Regions from separate parts of the Kitasatospora sp. NPDC058162 genome, predicted to be linked through region 1. Evidence: riboswitches for the same ligand, from Rfam matches in the RefSeq annotation. Region 1 holds a riboswitch; the other holds the start of a gene.

Region 1 (7,054 bases):
GGCCTGGCCGGTGCCAAGGACGGCTGCGAGCAGGGCGAGTGCGGGGCCTGCTCGGTGCAGGTCGACGGCCAGCTGGTGGCCGGCTGCCTGGTGCCCGCCGCGCTGGCCGCCGACAGCGAGATCAACACCGTCGAGGGCCTGTCGGCCGGCGGCGGCGCGAGCGACGTCCAGCAGGCACTGGCCGCCTCCGGCGCCGTGCAGTGCGGCTACTGCACCCCCGGCATGGCGATGGCCGTGCACGACCTGCTCCAGCGCAACCACCGGCCCACCGAGGTCGAGGCCCGGCAGGCGCTGTGCGGCAACCTGTGTCGCTGCACCGGCTACCGCGGCGTGCTGGCCGCCGTCCAGACCGTCGCGGACGCCCGGGCGCTGGAGGTCGAGGAAGCCGAGGAGGCCGCCGCCGCGGCCGCCGGGGCGAACACCGCCGAACCGGCCGCCGAGGCCGGGGCCGCGCCCGCCGACCGGCCCGCCGCGGCCGAGCCGGAGCCCGTCGTCGAACCGCCGGTCTACACCGACGCCGACGCCTGGATCGAGCACGTCCCGCAGCCGCCCGTCGAGCCCGCCCCCGTGCCCGCCCAGGCCCCGGCCCCGGCCGAGCAGCCGTACGGCGACGCGGGCTACGACACCGGCGTGTACGACACCTCCGCGCTGACCGGGATGCAGCCCGGCATCCCCGCCCAGGCCGCCGGCGACCAGGTGTACTACCCGCCGCAGGGCTACCCCGAGCAGACCTACCAGGCCACCCCGGCGCACGGCACCTACGTGCCGGCCGGCTACCCGGACGGCCACCAGCAGCACCCCGGCTACGACACCGGCTACGACGCCCCGGTCTACGAGCCGACCCCCGCGCACGGCACCCCGCTGCCCGGCACCGCCCACGACGGCACGCCCGCGCACGGCACCCCGTACGCGGACCCGCACGGCGCCCCGGCCGAGGCCGGCGTCCCGACCGGCGTCCCCTACGGCGCCACCCCCGCCCACGGCATCCGGCTCCCCGAGGACGACCACGCATCATGACGTCGCCTACCGACATCGGCGCAGCACTCCAGCAGGACGCCGGCGAGGGCGGCGCCGCACCGGAGCCGTTCGGCCTCGGCAGCTCCCCGCTGCGCAGCGACGCGCTGCCCAAGGCGCTCGGCATCTACCCGTACGCGGCCGACCTGTGGGCCGAGGGGCTGCTGTGGGGCGCGGTGCTGCGCTCGCCGCACCCGCACGCCCGGATCCGCGGCATCGACACCTCGGCCGCGCTCGCCCTGCCCGGGGTGCACGCCGTGGTCACCGCCGCCGACCTGCCGCCCGGCCCGGACGGCCTGCCGGACGGCGCCCCGGCCGGCCCGATCGTCGCCGACCGCCCGGTGCTGGCCGCCGGGGTGGTGCGCCACCACGGCGAGCCGATCGCCGCGGTCGCCGCCGACCACCCCGACACCGCCCGGCTGGCCGTCGGCCTGATCGCGGTCGACTACGAGCCGCTGGAGGCGGTCACCGACCCCGAGCAGTCCTTCACCGCGCCGGCGCTGCACCCGGACGGCAACCTGTTCCGCCACCTGCCGCTGCGCACCGGGGACCCGGACGCGGCCGGCGAGATCATCGTCGAGGGCCTCTACCAGGTCGGCCGACAGGACCCGGCGCCGCTCGGCGCCGAGGCCGGGCTGGCCGTGCCGCGCCCGGACGGCGGCGTCGAGCTGCACCTGTCCTCCACCGACCCGCACGGCGACCGTGACCGCACCGCCGCCTGCCTGGGCCTGGAGCCGGACCGGGTCCGCCTGGTGGTCACCGGCGTGCCCGGCGCCACCACCGACCGCGAGGACCTCTCCTTCCAGGTCACCCTGGCGCTGCTGGCGCTGCGCACCGGCCGCCCGGTGAAGATGACCCTCACCCGCGAGGAGTCCTTCCACACCCACGCCTCGCGCCACCCCGCGCTGCTGCGCTACCGCCACCACGCCGACGCCGACGGCACCCTGGTGAAGGTGGAGGCGCAGATCCTGCTGGACGGCGGCGCCTACGCGGACGTCTCCGCCGAGGCGCTGGCCGCCGCGACGGCCTTCTCGGTCGGCCCGTACGTCTGCCCGAACGTGTTCGTGGACGCCTGGGCGGTGCGCACCAACAACCCGCCGGCCGGGCGGATGCGCGGCGAGGGCGCGCTCCAGGCCTGCTTCGCCTACGAGTCGCAGCTGGACCAGCTGGCCGCCCGGGTGGGCGTGGACCCGGTGGAGATCCGCCGCCGCAACGCGATGTCCACCGGCGACCCGCTGCCCACCGGACAGGCCGTCACCTGCCCGGCCCCGGTGAAAGCCTTGCTGGACGCGGTGGCCGCCGAGCCGCTGCCGGCCCTGCCGGTGGACGACCCGGACGCCGAGTGGCTGCTGCCGGGCGGTCCCGGCGGGGCGGGCGACCCGTCCGCCGTGCGGCGCGGGATCGGCTACGCCGTCGGCATGGTGCACATGCTGGGCGCCGAGGGCGAGGACGAGGTCTCCACCGCCACGGTGCGGGTCAGCGGCGACCACGCCACGGTGATCTGCGCGGCCGTCGACGCCGGGCAGGGCTTCGCCACGCTGGCCCGGCAGATCGTGCAGACCGTACTGGGCGTCAGCGAGGTCTACATCGCGCCGGCCGACAGCGACCAGTCGATCGCCGGGCCCGCCGCCCGGGGCCGGCACACCTGGGTCTCCGGCGGCGCGGTCGAGCGGGCCGCGCTGATGGTGCGCCACCAGCTGCTGCAGCCGATCGCGGCCAACTTCGGGATGTCGGTGGAGCTGCTGCAGATCGCCGACGGCAAGATCACCTCCTACGACGGGGTGCTCGGCATGCCGGTCGCGGAGGCGCTGGAGGGCAAGGAGCTCTGGGCCACCGCGCAGTGCCGCCCGCACCCGACCGAGCCGCTGGACGAGTCCGGGCACGGCGACGCCTTCGTCTCCATCTCCTTCTGCGCGATGCGCGCGGTGGTGGACGTGGACATCGAGCTGGGGGCCGTCCGGGTGGTCGAGATGACCGTCGCCCAGGACGTCGGCCGGGCGCTGAACCCGCGCCAGATCGAGGACCGGATCGAGGCGGGCGTGGCCCAGGGCGTGGGCCTGGCGCTGATGGAGGACCTGCAGACCACCGGCGGGGTGCTGGGCAACCCCTCGCTCACCGGCTACCGGCTGCCGACCTCGCTGGACACCCCGGAGGTGCGGATCGCCGCACTGCTGGAGGAACGGGACGTGGTCGCCACCTTCGGGGCCAAGGCGGTCAGCGCCGTGCCCGCGGTGGTCGCCCCCTCGGCCGTCGCCGCCGCCGTCCGGGCCGCCACCGGCCTGCCGGTCGGCCGGCTGCCGATCCGCGCGGAGGACGCCGTCACGGCCTGAGCCGGGCACCGACCGGCCGCCGCCCGGCGCGGCGGCCGGAAACGGAATGCGGAACGCGGAATACGGAACGCGGAATTGCCGGTCGACCGAAAGTCGACCGGCAATTCCCTTTCCGAGGCCGTGGCGGGAATTGAACCCGCGTACATCGCTTTGCAGACGATTCCCTGAGCCACTCGGGCACACGGCCAGTGAATTCAGGATGGCGGACGGCCCGTGCGGGGTCAATGACGTTGTGTAAATTCTGTATGGCAAGGTGTGCTACCGTCGAAGTCGGTGGCTGATTTCCCCGCCACCCCGGACGAGCGCGTCGTACCCGGTGACGACAAGACGACGCAGTTCAGCGGCAATCCGGCCGCTGTGGACTGCGGAGGTACGGCCGTCATGGCTTGGCTCGTTCTGCTCGTCTCGGGTCTCCTGGAGACCGTCTGGGCGGTGGCCCTGGAATCGTCCAAGGGCTTCTCCCGCCTCGTTCCCAGCCTCGTCTTCGGCGTCGCGCTGCTGTTCAGCATGGGCGGGCTGGCCTACGCGATGCGCACCATCCCGATCGGCACCGGCTACGCGGTCTGGGTCGGCATCGGCGCGGTCGGCACCGCGCTCTACGGGATGGCCGTCCTGGGGGACGCGGTGACCATGGCCCGGATCGGCTGTCTGCTGCTGATCGTCTGCGGTGTGGTGGGGCTCAAGGTGCTGCACTGACGCCCGGTCCGGGGCCCGGTCCTAGGGCCTGCGACGGATCCGGTCAGGGACTGCGGTCAGGAGTCAACGGGGCAGTCGGCTCTTACGATGTTACGTATGACCACTGCCTCCCCCACCTCGGTCGACTCCCCCTCGATACCCTCCGGCCCCGTACCCTCCGAGCCTGACCCCGGCGGCGGGGTCATGAGCGGCCGCTTCCGGGCCCTGACGCTCGGGATCGTGTCGGTGGTCCTGGTGATCGCCTTCGAGGCGACCGCCGTCAACACCGCGATGCCGACCGCGGCCCGGCAGCTGAACGGCCTGGGGCTGTACGCCTTCGCGTTCTCCGGCTACTTCACCACCACGCTGTTCGCGCTGGTCGTCTCCGGCCAGTGGTGCGACCGGCGCGGCCCGCTGCAGCCGCTGTTCACCGGCATCGCGGTGTTCGGCGCGGGCCTGGTGGTGGCCGGGACGGCGCCGGGCATGTGGGTGTTCGTGGCCGGGCGGGCGATCCAGGGGCTGGGCGGCGGGCTGGTGATCGTCGCGCTCTACGTGGTGGTCGGCCGGGCCTATCCGGAGCGGCTGCGGCCGGCCGTGTTCGCCGCCTTCTCCTCGGCCTGGGTGCTGCCCTCGATCGTCGGGCCGCTGGTCTCCGGGGCCGTCACCCAGCACCTCGGCTGGCGCTGGGTGTTCCTGGCCGTGCCGGTGCTGATCCTGCTGCCGCTGGCCGTCATGGGCCCGGCGCTGGCCCGTTCCGAGCGGGAGCACCCGGTGCTCAAGGGCGCCGGGTTCGACCGCCGCCGCACCCTGCTGGCCGCGATGGCGGCGGTCGGCGCCGGTCTGCTGCAGTACGCCGGCCAGCGGCGGGACCTGGTCGGACTGGTCCCCGGGATCGCCGGGGCGGCGCTGCTGGCGCCGGCCGTCCTGGGGCTGCTGCCGAAGCGGACCCTGCGGGCCGGGCGCGGGCTGCCGACGGTGATCCTGCTGCGCGGGCTGGCGGCCGGGGCCTTCCTCGGGGCCGAGGCCTTCGTCCCGCTGATGATGACCACCCAGCGCGGCCTCTCGCCGACCCTGTCCGGGCTGACCCTGACCAGCGGCGGGCTCACCTGGGCGCTCGGCTCCTGGCTGCAGGGGCGCCCGGGGGCGGAGCGCTACCGGGAGGCGATGATCCGGGGCGGCTTCGTGCTGACCGCGGTGGCGATCGCGGCCGCCGCGCTGGTGCTGGTCCCGGCGGTGCCGGCCTGGATGGCCTCGGTGGCCTGGGGCGTCGGCGGCATCGGGATGGGGCTGACGGTCGCGAGCGTCAGCGTGCTGATGATGAAGCTCTCCGCGCCGGAGGACGCCGGGGCCAACTCGGCCGCGCTGCAGATGAGCGACGCGCTGGGCAACGTGCTGCTGACCGGCCTGGCCGGGGTGCTGTTCGCGGCGCTGGGCGGCGGGTCGCTCGCCGCCGCCCACGAGGGCGCCGGGGCGGACGGCTCGCCCGGCGCCTTCGCGGTGATCCTGCTGGTGATGGCCGCGGTGGCGGCGCTGGGGGCGCTGCTCGCAGGCCGGGTCCGGGCCCGGGCCTGACCGGGGGTCAGGACGCGGTGGCGGTGGGGGAGGGGGTCGGTGGCGCCGCCGGGGTGCCGAGGAAGGCCTCCCAGCCGCCGCTCGGGGACTGGCCCGGGCCGAGGCCCTGCAGCTTGCGCAGCACCGCCGGGTCCTGGGCGTCCAGCCAGTCCACCAGTTGGCGGAAGGAGACCAGCCGGACCTCCGGCTTGCCCGCGATCGACTTGAGCACGTCCTCGACGGCGTTCATGTAGATGCCGCCGTTCCACTCCTCGAAGTGGTTGCCGATGATGTACGGCGCCCGGTTGCTGTTGTAGGTGCGGTCGAAGCCCATCAGGTAGGAGTCCCGGGCCTGGGCCTGGAAGCCCGGGTAGAGCGCCGGGTCGGCCTTGGTGTTGGGGCCGCACTGGTTGAACATGATGTTGTAGTCCATCGACAGCACCTGGAAGGTGTGCCCGGGGAAGGGGATGGCCTGCAGCGGGAGGTCCCACAGCGCGCCGCCCTGGATCTTCTGCGGCCACACCTGGGTGCCGTTGCCGCTGCTGTCGTAGCGCCAGCCGCGCTTGACGGCGGTGGGCAGCAGGTTGCGCTGGCCCTCCAGGCAGGGGGTGCGGCTGCCGATCAGCTCCTTGCGGTAGTCGAAGGGCAGGGCCGGCAGGTCGGTGAAGCCGGTGTTGGTGCGCCAGCTCGTCACGAACTCCATCGCCTGCTGGATCTCGCTCTCCCACTCCTCCGGGGACCACGCGCCGACGCCGGTGGCGCCGCAGAAGTGGCCGTTGAAGTGGGTGCCGATCTCGTGGCCCTCCAGCCAGGCGGCGTGCACGTTCTCCAGGGTGTCGTGGATGTGCTGGTCGCTCAGGTAGCCGATCTCGGAGGCGCCGACCTTGTGCTGCGGCGGGCGGTACAGGTCCTTCTTGGACTCCGGCAGCAGGTAGAGGCCGCTGAGGAAGAAGGTCATCGAGGCGTTGTGCTCCTGGGCCAGCCGGCGGAAGCGGGCGAACAGCCCGTTGTCGAGCTCGCCGGCGCCGTCCCAGGAGAAGACCACGAACTGCGGGGGCCGCTGGCCCGGCTGGAGCCGGTCCGGCACGGGCTGGTGGGGCTGGGGGCCGGTGTCGGAGGTGGAGCCGTCGCCGAGCAGGACGGCCTGCGGCTTCTGCGGGACCGCGGCCGGGGTGGCGCTCTGCCCGTCGCCCGCCGGGGTGGTCGCCGCCGTGCCGCCGGCCGCGTGCTCCCCGCCCCCGCCGGCCCGGTCGCTGCCGCAGCCCGCCGCCAGGGTGGCGGCGGTGGCCGCTCCGGCGGCCAGCAGGGTTCGGCGGGAGAGCGCGTCCATGGTGACTCCGTTCATGAGGCGTACGGCAGGCGTGCGGTGCTCGGCAGGCGTGCGGCCGGTGGCGTGGGTGCGGTGCGCTGCGCGCGGAAGGGCGGTCGGCCCGGAGGGGGGAGGAGCCCCGTGACCGGGTCAGCATGGCATGTGGACCAGAACG
Region 2 (7,054 bases), on a different contig from region 1:
GGGCGAGAGCACCCGGGGAGATCGAAGGTGACCCGTCCCGCCGTCGCGTCCCCGGCGCGCCCCCTGCTCGCGGGGCGCGCCGCGGTGGTCGTCGTGTACACCGCCGCGATGTGCATGAACGGCCTCGACTCGACCATCGTCAACCCCGCCCTCTACCGCATCGCCGAGGACTTCGGCCGGCCCGTCTCGGCGGCCAACTCCGTCGAGACCGCCTTCCTGGTCGGCCTCGCCCTCGGCCTGCCGGTGGCCGGCTGGCTGGGCGACCGGTACGGCGTGAAGCGGGTCTTCCTCGGCGCGCTCGCCGTCTTCACCCTCGCCTCCGCCCTGTGCGCCGCCGCCCCCGGCCTCGGCGCCCTGGCCGCCGCCCGCGCCGTCCAGGGCGTGGCCGGCGGACTGCTCACCCCGGTCGGCATGACCCTGCTGTTCCGCGCCTTCGAACCGCAGGAACGCCCGCGGCTCGGCCGGATCCTGATCGTGCCGACCGCCCTGATGCCCGCCCTCGGACCGCCGCTCGGCGGCTTCCTCACCGAACACCTCTCCTGGCACTGGCTGTTCCTGGTCAACCTGCCGGTCGGCATCGCCGCCGTGGCGATCGGCCTGGCCGCCCTGCGGACCGCACCGGAACCCCCGGCCGGCCGCTTCGACACCCGGGGCTTCCTGCTCGCCACCCCGGGCCTCGGCCTGCTCACCTACGCCCTCGGCTTCGGCCCGGCCCACGGCTGGGCCGCCCCGTCCGTCTGGATCGGCGGACTCGCCGGAACAGTCCTGCTGGGGCTCGCCGTACGGAACCAACTCCGCGCGCCCGAACCGCTGGTGGACCTGCGGCTGCTCGCCGACCGGTCCTACGGCGCGGCGAGCTGGCTGGCCCTGCTCACCTCGGCCGGACTGATGGGCGCCCTCTTCGTCCTGCCCCTGCTCTACCAGGCCGCCCGCGGCGCCACGGCCCTGGACGCCGGGCTGAGCGTCTTCCCGGAGGCGATCGGCCTGATGGCCGCCTCCCAGGTGGTCGACCGGCTGCTCCCCAGGCTCGGCCCGCGCCGCCTCGCCCTGCCCACCCTGCTACTGGCCGCGGCGATCCTCGCCGCGCTGGGCTTCGCCGAGAACCCCTGGGCTGTCCGGGCGTTGATGTTCGCGGTCGGACTGGTGCTGGGCACCGCCGTGCTGACCGTCCAGATCGCCGGCTTCGCCGAGGTCCCACCGCCCGCGATGGGCCGGGCGATGGCCCTGTTCACCATCCTGCGGACCCTCGGCGGGGCCGTCGGCATCGCCGCCACGGCCGCCCTGATCGGCGCCCTCACCGACGGCGCCGACCCCACCCCCTACCGGGCCGCGTTGGCCCTCACCGCCACCCTCGTCGCCGTCGGCGCCCTGCTCGCCCTGCGCCTGCCCGCCCGACCCGCCCGACCCGTCACACCCTGAGGCTCAGGCCGTCCGGCCGGGCGCGGCCACCGCCGCCCGGCCGGACCACCACACCGACCCGAGCAGGAACAGCCCGGGCGCGATCCCCGCCACCAGCGCGACCACGGCCGCCGGGGCCCCGCCGAAGGCCAGCACCAGCCCGAGTGCGCCGCAGACCGCCATCCCCGTGGCGAGTGTGTGCAGCGAAGGCCGGTGCCAGGCCACCGCGAGACCGTAGAAGTGCACGCCGACCACGAGGGCGAGCCACCCCACCGTCGCCTGCGGCGTGTGCAGCACCCGGTTGATCACCGCCAGCCCGGTAGCGACCGCCACCACCTCGGCCACCACGATCAGCCAGTACCGCCCCCCGAAACTCGTGCCCGTGGGCTCGCCACCGGTCTCGGCCGCCTGCGCGCCGCGCCGACGGCCGAAGAAGACCAGCCCGAGGAACGCGGCCAATCCGATCACCCGCAGCGCAACCCCCACCCCCGACGGCAACGCCCCCGCATTCGCCTCGATGAACACGAGCCCGAACCCGGCCCCGATAAGCCGCCCCACCTGATCTCTGGTCATGCCGGACAGCATCCCAGTCGAACGTACATTCGGTCGGGCGGGAGGCCCTCCTTGACCTGCCCTTACTCTCGTACGGGGGCTGGAGCACCGGAGGAGATCGCATGAATCCCGAGCACTACCGCCTCCTCCAAGAGGCCCGACGCAGCCTCCCGGACGGCTACAAGGTCGAGCTGTCCGGCGATCTCATCGTGGCGCAGGCGCCGCCCTCATCGATTCATCAGCTGAACCTCGCGGTGGTGCAGCGCCAGTTCGAGACACACTGCCCTTCCGGCTACTTCCCGACCGGCAACAGCGACCTTTCGTCGCCCGAGGTCGGTGCGGTTCGCAATCCCGACCTGACCTACCTGCCCGAGGACGTGATCAACCTGCCGGGGCACGACATTCCCGCAGACCTCGCCCTGATCGCGGTCGAGGTCGTCTCGCCGTCCAACCCCGACAACGACTGGACGGGAAAGGCGCGCGACTACCCGCGCATGGGCTTCCCGCTCTATCTGATCATCGACCCGGGCCAGAAGACCGTGACCCTGTTCTCGGACCCGAACCGCGACCGCTACCGCACCCGCACCGAGCGGGAGTTCGGCGAGTCGATTCGCATCCCTGAGCCGTTCGGTTTCGACCTGGACCTGGCGAGGCTGGTCCCGTACCGGGACTGATACCCCTTCACCCGTTGGCGGGAACTTGGTGGGGCGGCGCCGCGCGGCGGGCGGGGTGGTACTGCATTGGGCTGACACCTTGCAGGCTGACGCCCGGATCCAGGCCACTCTTGGAGGTACCTCATGACCGTTTCGCTTCCCGAGCTCACCGGGGACTACGTCCTCGACCCCGCGCACTCCCGGATCGGCTTCGTCGCGCGGCACGCCATGGTGACGAAGGTGCGGGGCTCGTTCGGGCAGTTCGAGGGCAGCGCCCACCTGGACGGAGCGGACCCGGCGCGGTCGACCGGCCAGGTGGTGATCAAGGCGGAGAGCATCGACTCCGGGGTCGAGCAGCGCGACCAGCACCTGCGGACCAACGACTTCCTGGACGCCCCCAACTTCCCCGACATCACCTTCCGTTCCACCTCCGTCGAGGTGGGCTCCGACTCCGAGTACCGGGTGACCGGTGACCTCACCATCAAGGACACCACCCGCCCGGTCACCATCGACTTCGAGTACACCGGCAACGCCGTGGACCCGTACGGCAACCTGCGGGTGGGTCTGGAGGGCTCGGTGACGATCAGCCGCAAGGAGTTCGGGGTGACCTGGAACGCGGCGCTGGAGGGCGGCGGCGTGCTGGTCGGCGACAAGGTGGTGCTGGAGTTCGACATCTCCGCCATCAAGCAGAGCTAGCGACGCCGGCAGGGCCGAACGGCTGCCGTCAGCCGTTCGGCCAGAGGATCAGGTCGTCCAGCGCGTGCCGGCGCGGCCGGTCGCCCAGTTCGGTGAGGGCGGCGCGGATGCGGTGCAGGTGGTCGACGGTGAGCTGGAGCGGGGGCTCGTCGGGCTGGTAGGTGGTGCGGATCGGGTAGTCGACGCCCGGTTCGCGGGTCATCTCGATGTGGCAGCCGAGGACGTACGTGACGGGGCGCTCGCCGGTGAACGCGATCAGGCGCTCGACGGTGCGGCCGAAGGCGGGCCAGTCGTCGATGTAGAGCCGGCCGGGGTAGACGGTGTCGCCGGTGAGCAGGAAGCCCGTCCACGGGTCGTAGTAGGTGACGGCGGCCTCGTGGTGTCCGGGGGTGGCCAGGCATTCCAGCACCCGTCCGCCGCCGAGGTCGATGCGAGCGGTGGCCTCGGGGTCCCGGTCGAAGCCGAAGTACGCCCAGGCGGTGGGGAGATCGGAGCCGATCAGGGTGGTGGCGGGCCGGTCGGCGAACTGTCCGTCGCCCGCGATGTGGTCGCCGTGCGGGTGGGTGTGGAGCACCAGCAGCCGGTAGTCGTCCCGGGGGTTGCGGGCGAGCCACTTCGCGATGAGATCGTCGACGGTCTCCCGCAACGGGAAGTACTCGGGCTGGGACGTGGCCCCGGTGTCGATCAGCACGGCCCGCTCCGCCCCGAAGAGCAGGAACAGGAACGGCGCCTCGTAGTGGACCGCCTTGTTCTGCCGCAGGATGACGGTGTGCTCGTCGTACGCGTGGACCTGGATCTCCGGGTCCACGTTGTGCTTCGCGGACGGCGAGCCGTGGATCCACGGTACGTCCAGCGGACGGGCGATCGGTGCACCGGCGGCGGTCATGACGACTCCCTGGGTGCGTCGTCTTGACGGGCCGGGTACGGCGCACATCTCGTCCGGGGCCGGCGCCGTCGCGCTGCCGTCGGTGACGCTAGCACGAGGCCTACCCGGTGGCCTCAGCCCGCGTCGGGAGAAGCGCTTCGGGCGAACAGGAGGAAGTCGGCCCAGGCCTCGGGAGCGAAGGCGAGTTGGGGGCCGGCCTTGTCCTTGGAGTCGCGGACGTGGACGTCAGCGGGAGTGATGGCGATCTCCACGCAGGCGCCGCCTTCGGTGCCGCTGTGGCTGGACTTGAACCAGGCCAGTTCGGTGCTCATAGTTCCTCCGCCAGTTTGGCGATGAATTCAGCGGAGGCCTCAGGGCTGAGGGCCCGCTGGAGGATCATCGCATGCCGCTGGCTCAGGAGGGCGACCTTCTCCGGGGCGGAGTGGAGCAGGCCCATTGCTTGCCCCTCCTCGTATGCGAGGCGCTGATGTTCGGCGCTGTCGAGCAGAATGAAGGGGCCGTTCAATCCCGCGTGTGCGCCGGCACTGGGCACGACCTGGATGACGATGTGGCGTGCTTCATCAACGGCCAGCAGGTGAAGGAGCTGGCACTTGTGAGCTTCACTCGTGCGTAGTGGGTTCCGCACCGCAGCTTCACCGATCAGGAAGTTGAACGACTTGGTCTGCGTCTTCAACACTGTCTGACGCGCGAGGCGGGCTGCGACGCGCTCCTCGATGGTCTCGTCATCGAGTGGCGGCCAGTTCGCGCTGAGAAGCGCCCTTGCGGTCTCCTCGGTCTGGAGAAGTCCCGGGATGAGTAGCGTCTCGAACCAGTGGATGACGACGGCCTCGGCCTCGTACCGCATGTAGTCTTCGGCGAAATGGGGATACTTCTCCGGCTTCAGGAACTGCGCTCCTGCTACCAGAATCCCCTTCGCTTCGCACAGTTCGTCGGCCACCTGCAAGAGATGCAGCGATGGCTTCCGCCGCCCGGCCTCCATGGATCGCAGGCTCTCGTAGCTGTAGCCGGCCTCGGTGGCCAGCTGCTCGCGCGTGACTCCGGCGCGAGCGCGCCAGAGCTTGATCTGGTCGCCGCAGTACTGCCACGCCATCGGCGGAGGCGTGGCGGACGAGGACGCGTTCATCGCTGACCTCCGAGGTCATCCGGTGTGGGCTCCGACGTTAGGTGCCGGGCGGCTCGGAGGTGTGCGAATTGGTCGAAACCATCCCTACGGGTGACCCCAGCAGATGCGCGAGGCCGTCGGCCAGGCCGCCGCGCCAGCAGGCGTAGTCGTGGCCGCCGTTGAACTCGCGGTACTCGACCTCGTAGCCGCGGGCCGTCAGTACGTCCCGCAGGTGGCGGTTCTGGGTGAGCAGCATCCACTCCTGGAGGCCGACTTCGAGGTAGAGGCGGGCCGCGCGCCGCGGTTCGGCGGCGTACTGCCGGGTGAGCCATTCGCTGCCGGCGTCGAACTCGGTGCCGTCCGGCCACCAGAAGGAGCCGGACTGGGAGAGTGCGTTGCCGAAGTGCTCGGGGCGTCGGAAGGCGGCGAAGGCGGCGGTCAGGCCGCCCGCGCTCTGGCCGGCGATGACGGTCCGGCGCGGATCGTCGGTGGTGCCGAACTCCCTTGTGGCCCAGGGGAGGAGGCGGTCGGCGAGCAGGTCGACGAAGGCCGGGTTGCAGCTCAGGTCCTCGGGGCGTCCCGGCCCCATGGTGTGCACCAGCAGGGCGACGGTGGGCGGGATCGCGCCGTCGGCGGTCAGGTTGTCGAGGGTGTCGCCGACGGACAGCGTCTCGCCCCACATCTCGCCGTCGAGCAACACCGCCACTGGGTACGGGCCGAGGCGGGGGTCGTGTCCGGCCGGGAGGTGGACGTCCACCCGCCGGCCGGCCACTGTACGGGGGAGCGTCCGCCCGCGCGGCACGCCCTCGCGCCGCCGGACGTATGGCTGAGCGGGGGCCTCCGGCAGGCTGAGCACCGAGGAGGGGTGGCGTCCGTCGCGGGCGGGGAGGCGGGGTTCGGTGTCGTGCGGGTCGGGGCGGGCGTGGTCGAGGACGTGCAGCCAGTCGGCCCGGGTGGTGCCGGGGGTGTCGCCCTGGAACGGGTGGAACTGGTAGGAGGCGCGGTGGTCGGCGCGCAGCCGGTGGGTGAGTTCCCATCGGTCGTTCTGACAGATCATCAAGTGTGGTGTCAGGTCCCCGGCGTGCCGGTCCTTGTCGGTGACGGTGTGGACCAGGGCGAGCACGCCGTCGCAGTCCTGCGCGGTGGAGACGAGGGTGACCAGCCGGTACGCGGGGTCGTCCGGGTCGGTGGCGATGAGGGGAGAGTTGTTCAAGGTCCGTACTCCTCAGTCAGGTTGAGCGGCGCCCGAGCAGCACCCAGAGCAGGAAGGGGCCGCCGAGCACGGTGGTGACGATGCCGACGGGGATCTCCACCCCGCCGATCAGCACCCGGCCGAGGGTGTCGGCGAGCACGACGAGCAGCGCGCCGGTGAGCGCGGAGCCGAGCACCGGCACCCGGGTCGGTCCGGCCAGTCGTGCGGCCAGTACCGGCGCGGCGAGGGCCACGAAGCCGACCGGCCCGCACACTCCGACGGCGAGCCCGGCGAGGGCCACGGCGAGCAGCAGGCAGGCGAGCCGGACCCGCCCGGGGTCGACGCCCAGCGAGGCGGCCACGCTGTCGTCGAAGCGCAGCACCGCCAGCCGTCGGGCGACCACCAGGGCGGTCGGCACCAGCACGGCGAGCCCGATCAGTGTGGGCGTGGCGATGGCGTAGTCCCGCCCGTTGAGGCTGCCGGAGGTCCAGACGTACAGCGAGCCGGCGGAGTTGAGCGAGCGACGGGCCAGGGCGACCTGGATGACCGCCGAGGCGAGCGCCGACATGGCGAGT

What was found. Region 1 has a riboswitch for guanidine ahead of ACFVXG_RS23645 (DMT family transporter). Riboswitches for the same ligand answer to the same signal wherever they lie in the genome.
Positions count from the first base shown of each region.
Region 2: it holds a riboswitch for guanidine, as region 1 does, so the genes downstream of both, ACFVXG_RS04400 (MBL fold metallo-hydrolase) here and ACFVXG_RS23645 (DMT family transporter) in region 1, are expected to answer to the same signal.

Region 1 is NZ_JBHVUS010000013.1:53,790-60,843, forward strand. Features, by position in the region: gene ACFVXG_RS23630 (2Fe-2S iron-sulfur cluster-binding protein) at 1-1,017, shown strand, start outside; gene ACFVXG_RS23635 (xanthine dehydrogenase family protein molybdopterin-binding subunit) at 1,014-3,344, shown strand; tRNA gene ACFVXG_RS23640 (tRNA-Cys) at 3,460-3,531, opposite strand; guanidine-III (ykkC-III) riboswitch at 3,615-3,681, shown strand; gene ACFVXG_RS23645 (DMT family transporter) at 3,726-4,040, shown strand; gene ACFVXG_RS23650 (MFS transporter) at 4,137-5,591, shown strand; gene ACFVXG_RS23655 (hypothetical protein) at 5,599-6,900, opposite strand.
Region 2 is NZ_JBHVUS010000002.1:189,655-196,708, forward strand. Features, by position in the region: gene ACFVXG_RS04380 (DHA2 family efflux MFS transporter permease subunit) at 28-1,419, shown strand; gene ACFVXG_RS04385 (hypothetical protein) at 1,423-1,983, opposite strand; gene ACFVXG_RS04390 (Uma2 family endonuclease) at 2,073-2,624, shown strand; gene ACFVXG_RS04395 (YceI family protein) at 2,748-3,299, shown strand; gene ACFVXG_RS04400 (MBL fold metallo-hydrolase) at 3,328-4,185, opposite strand; guanidine-III (ykkC-III) riboswitch at 4,198-4,258, opposite strand; gene ACFVXG_RS04405 (DUF397 domain-containing protein) at 4,299-4,496, opposite strand; gene ACFVXG_RS04410 (Scr1 family TA system antitoxin-like transcriptional regulator) at 4,493-5,308, opposite strand; gene fes (enterochelin esterase) at 5,346-6,500, opposite strand; gene fhuB (Fe(3+)-hydroxamate ABC transporter permease FhuB) at 6,517-7,054, opposite strand, start outside.